2 regions of the Streptomyces sp. NPDC025806 genome follow, and region 2 is predicted to be linked to the other one. Evidence: riboswitches for the same ligand, from Rfam matches in the RefSeq annotation. Region 2 holds a riboswitch; the other holds the start of a gene.
What was found. Region 2 has a riboswitch for glycine ahead of gcvT (glycine cleavage system aminomethyltransferase GcvT). Riboswitches for the same ligand answer to the same signal wherever they lie in the genome.

Region 1: linked by a shared signal. The riboswitch ahead of gcvP (aminomethyl-transferring glycine dehydrogenase) and the one ahead of gcvT (glycine cleavage system aminomethyltransferase GcvT) in region 2 are both predicted to bind glycine.

The regions. Positions count from the first base shown of each region.
Region 1 is NZ_JBVHMU010000011.1:296,508-298,699, reverse strand. It holds gene ACZ4E1_RS25960 (DNA polymerase IV) at 1-235, shown strand, start outside; gene ACZ4E1_RS25955 (PRC-barrel domain-containing protein) at 260-634, opposite strand; glycine riboswitch at 749-843, shown strand; gene gcvP (aminomethyl-transferring glycine dehydrogenase) at 1,035-2,192, shown strand, end outside.
Region 2 is NZ_JBVHMU010000007.1:377,102-379,293, forward strand. It holds gene ACZ4E1_RS19310 (AAA family ATPase) at 83-736, opposite strand; glycine riboswitch at 861-952, shown strand; glycine riboswitch at 953-1,054, shown strand; gene gcvT (glycine cleavage system aminomethyltransferase GcvT) at 1,106-2,192, shown strand, end outside.

The sequences.
Region 1 (2,192 bases), on a different contig from region 2:
GGTCGAGCCGGCGCCCCGGCGATGGTTGCCGGGGCACGACGTGCGGCATGCGGAGTTCGGGCCCGGGTGGGTGCAGGGGAGCGGGCTCGGGCGGGTCACCGTGCGGTTCGAGACGCCGTACTCGAGGGTGCCGGGGCGGGTGCGGACGTTCCTCGTCGACGATCCGGAGCTGGAGGTGGGGGAGCCGCTGCCGCTCGTCGAGCCGTTGAAGGAGGAGTCGGCGAAGCCGGGGTAGGCGGCGCCCGTACGTCCCGGGCCTCTAGGCGGGGTCCTCGTCCGGGCCCGCGAGGCGGCCGAAGTCCACGTCCGGGGGCTGCGGGGCCATGATGTCGAGGCCGTAGTGGTGGTAGAGCTGCAGTTCCTGTTCGGGGGAGAGGTGGCGGCCCACGCCGAAGTCGGGGGCGTCCTTGATCAGGGAGCGTTCGAAGGGGACGCGCAGCGTGCCCTCCACCAGCTCGCTGGGCTCCAGGGGGACGAAGGCGTCGCGGCTGAAGAGCCCCGTCCGTATCGCCGCCCATTCCGGAACGCCGGTCGCGTCGTCGAGGTAGACCTCGTCGATGGTGCCGATCTTGGTTCCGCGGCGGTCGAACGCCTTGCGGCCGATCAGGTTGCGCGGATCGACATCGGTCTGCACGGTCCCTCCAGCTGGTCGCAACTCGTTGTTATCCCCTACGAAAGAGCAGTTTGGTGATGACGGCCACTCGAGGGATCCGGCCAGGTCCGCGCTGGTAGGCTGGCAAGCGGCTGCTGACCCCGCGCGGGAGAGTCCTCCGACCCCGTCGGAGGCGCCGAAGGAGCAAATCCTCCCCGGAATCTCTCAGGCTCACGTACCGCACGGGTGAGGTCACTCTGGAAAGCAGGGCGGGGTGCACGGTGTCCGCTCTCACCGACGGTGAAAGCCGGCATGTCCGCGATCGCGAGATCTTCCGGACCGGCCGGTGAAGCTCTCAGGTCGAGATGACAGAGGGGGAGGCCGACCGGGTACCCGCGCCGTGGTGCCCCTCGCAGGTCGCATCGACCAGGAGGCCTCCGCAATGACCGCCAACCGTATCCCGCTCTCCCAGCTGGAGCAGGGGATCCCCTTCGAGCAGCGCCACATCGGCCCCGATGACGCCGCCCAGGCCAAGATGCTGGCGCAGGTCGGCTACGGCTCGCTCGACGAGCTGACGGCCGCCGCGGTGCCGGACGTCATCAAGAGCGCCGAGGCGCTGGACCTGCCGGGCGCCCGCACCGAGGCCGAGGTGCTCGACGAGCTCCGCTCCCTCGCGGACCGCAACCAGGTCCTCGGCTCGATGATCGGCCTCGGCTACTACGGCACCTTCACCCCGCCGGTCATCCTGCGCAACGTGATGGAGAACCCGTCCTGGTACACGGCCTACACGCCGTACCAGCCGGAGATCTCGCAGGGCCGCCTCGAGGCCCTCCTCAACTTCCAGACCATGGTCGCCGAGCTGACCGGTCTGCCCACCTCCGGCGCCTCGCTGCTCGACGAGGGCACCGCGGCCGCCGAGGCCATGGCCCTGTCGCGGCGCATCGGCAAGGTCAAGAACGGCGTGTTCCTCGTCGACGCCGACACGCTGCCGCAGACCGTCGCCGTGATCGAGACCCGCGCCGAGCCGACCGGCGTCGAGGTCGTCGTCGCCGACCTGAGCGACGGCATCCCCGCCGAGATCGCCGAGCGCGGTGTCGTCGGCGTGCTCCTGCAGTACCCGGGCGCCTCCGGTGCCGTGCGCGACATCAAGCCGGTCATCGACCAGGCGCACGAGATCGGCGCGATCGTCACCGTCGCCGCCGACCTGCTCGCCCTGACCCTGCTGACCTCGCCCGGCGAGCTCGGCGCGGACATCGCCGTCGGCACCACCCAGCGCTTCGGCGTCCCGATGGGCTTCGGCGGCCCGCACGCCGGCTACATGGCCGTCCAGGACAAGCACGCCCGCTCCCTGCCGGGCCGCCTCGTGGGCGTCTCCGTCGACGCCGACGGCAACAAGGCGTACCGCCTGGCCCTGCAGACCCGCGAGCAGCACATCCGCCGCGAGAAGGCCACCAGCAACATCTGTACCGCCCAGGTGCTGCTCGCCGTCATGGCCGGCATGTACGCCGTCTACCACGGCCCCCAGGGCCTGAGGACGATCGCGCGGCGCACGCACCGCTACGCGACCCTGCTCGCCGCCGGTCTCACCGCGGGCGGCGTC
Region 2 (2,192 bases):
GTCAAGCAGCGACCGCCCGTGGCACCCACCCAAGGGGCGCGGCCGGCCACGACGGGACCCGCACCCGCCGGCGAGGCGAAGCTCAGCCCCGGAACGCGATCCCGCCCAGCACATCCGTCGCGGCCCGATCCAGGAGGACCGCCGACTCGACCCCCGCCGGGAGGACCCCGCGCTCCACATCGGCCACCAGCGAACCGACGGCCCGCCGGTGCCGGGCGAAGGCGTAGCGGGACACCCCGCGCCCCCGGTCCCGCTGACCGGCGAGCGCCAGGTCCTCCGGCACGTCGAGCAGCAGCAGATGGACGGAGACCCCGCGCCGCCGGGCCGTCCGCGTCACCCACCCGCGCACCCACGCCTGCGTCCCGCAGTCGTGCACGACGACGCTGGCCCCGGACCGCATCGCCCGCCGCAGCCCCGCGTAGTGCGCGACCCGCACCAGCGGCCGGTACAGCGCGTACGGCACCCAGCGCGGCACCCGGGCGGCCCAGCGCTCACGGGTGTCCTGGGAGTCGATGCCGACCACGGTGACGGCCCGCCGCATCAGCGTGGACTTGCCGCTGCCGGGCAGCCCCGAGAGCACGACGAGATCCCCGGCCGCGAACGCGATCCGGCGCGGGGTCCGGCCCTCCCGGCCCCGCAGATCCCGCACCGAGCGCTGCCGCGGGATCCGTACCCGCTGCGCCGCCGCGGCCCCTGTCGTCGCGTACGCCGCCGCGACTGCCTTGTGCACCGTGATCGTCCTCCCCGTTCCGGTCACGCACCCTTGCCCGCCAAGTGTAAAGAGACGGTAATGCCCTACAAGGGGTTTCCCCGTTCGGCGGGCATGCAATGATGTGCGCGCAAACTGCATACCGGCCGCTTGAATCCGCGCGGGAGAGTTCCGGGTCGCCCCGGACGCCGAAGGAGCAAGTTCCTCCCTTGAATCTCTCAGGCCCCGTACCGCGCGGGCGAGGCAGATCTGAAAAGCGGGCCGCCTTCTCACGTACGGCGGTCCCACCCAAGGTGCAAGCCCCTCGGGGCGAACCTCTCAGGTTCCGATGACAGATGGGGAGGACCTCCTTCGGAGATCTCTCTGCCATCGCCGTCACGCCCGGGAGCACCCGCCATGACCCGTACCACCGCCCTCGACGCCCTGCACCGTTCGCTGGGCGCCACCATGACCGACTTCGCCGGCTGGGACATGCCGCTGCGGTACGCCAGCGAGCGTGACGAGCACAACGCGGTGCGCACCGCGGCCGGCCTGTTCGACCTCTCCCACATGGGCGAGATCACGGTCACGGGCCCCGAGGCCGTCGACCTGCTCAACCGCGCGCTCGTCGGCAACATCGGCTCGGTCGGTGTCGGCCGCGCCCGCTACACGATGATCTGCCGCGAGGACGGCGGCATCCTCGACGACCTGATCGTCTACCGCCTGGGCGAGACCGAGTACATGGTGGTCGCGAACGCGGGCAACGCCCAGATCGTTCTGGACGCCCTCGTCGAGCGCGCCGCCGGCTTCGACGCCGAGGTCCGCGACGACCGTGACGCGTACGCGCTGATCGCGGTGCAGGGCCCGAACTCCCCCGCCATCGTGAAGTCCGTCACGGACGCCGACCTGGACGGGCTCAAGTACTACGCGGGTCTGCCGGGCACGGTCGCCGGCGTCGAGGCCCTCATCGCGCGCACCGGCTACACCGGCGAGGACGGCTTCGAGCTTTTCGTCGCCCCGGCCGACGCCGAGAAGCTGTGGCAGGCGCTGACCGAGGCGGGCGCCGCGTACGGCCTGGTCCCGTGCGGTCTGTCCTGCCGCGACACGCTGCGCCTGGAGGCGGGCATGCCGCTGTACGGGCACGAGCTGACCACCGAGCTGACGCCGTTCGACGCCGGTCTGGGCCGCGTCGTGAAGTTCGAGAAGACCTCGCACGGCGACGACTTCATCGGCCACGACGCGCTGAAGGAGGCCGCGGCGAAGGCCGAGGCGAACCCGCCGCGCAAGCTCGTCGGCCTGATCGCCGAGGGCCGCCGGGTGCCGCGCGCCGGCATGTCCGTGGTCGCCGACGGCCAGGTCGTCGGCGAGGTCACCTCCGGCGCCCCGTCCCCGACGCTGGGCAAGCCGATCGCCATCGCCTACGTCGACGCGGCGCACGCCGAGCCCGGCACGGCCGGTGTCGGCGTCGACATCCGCGGCACGCACGAGCCGTACGAGGTCGTGG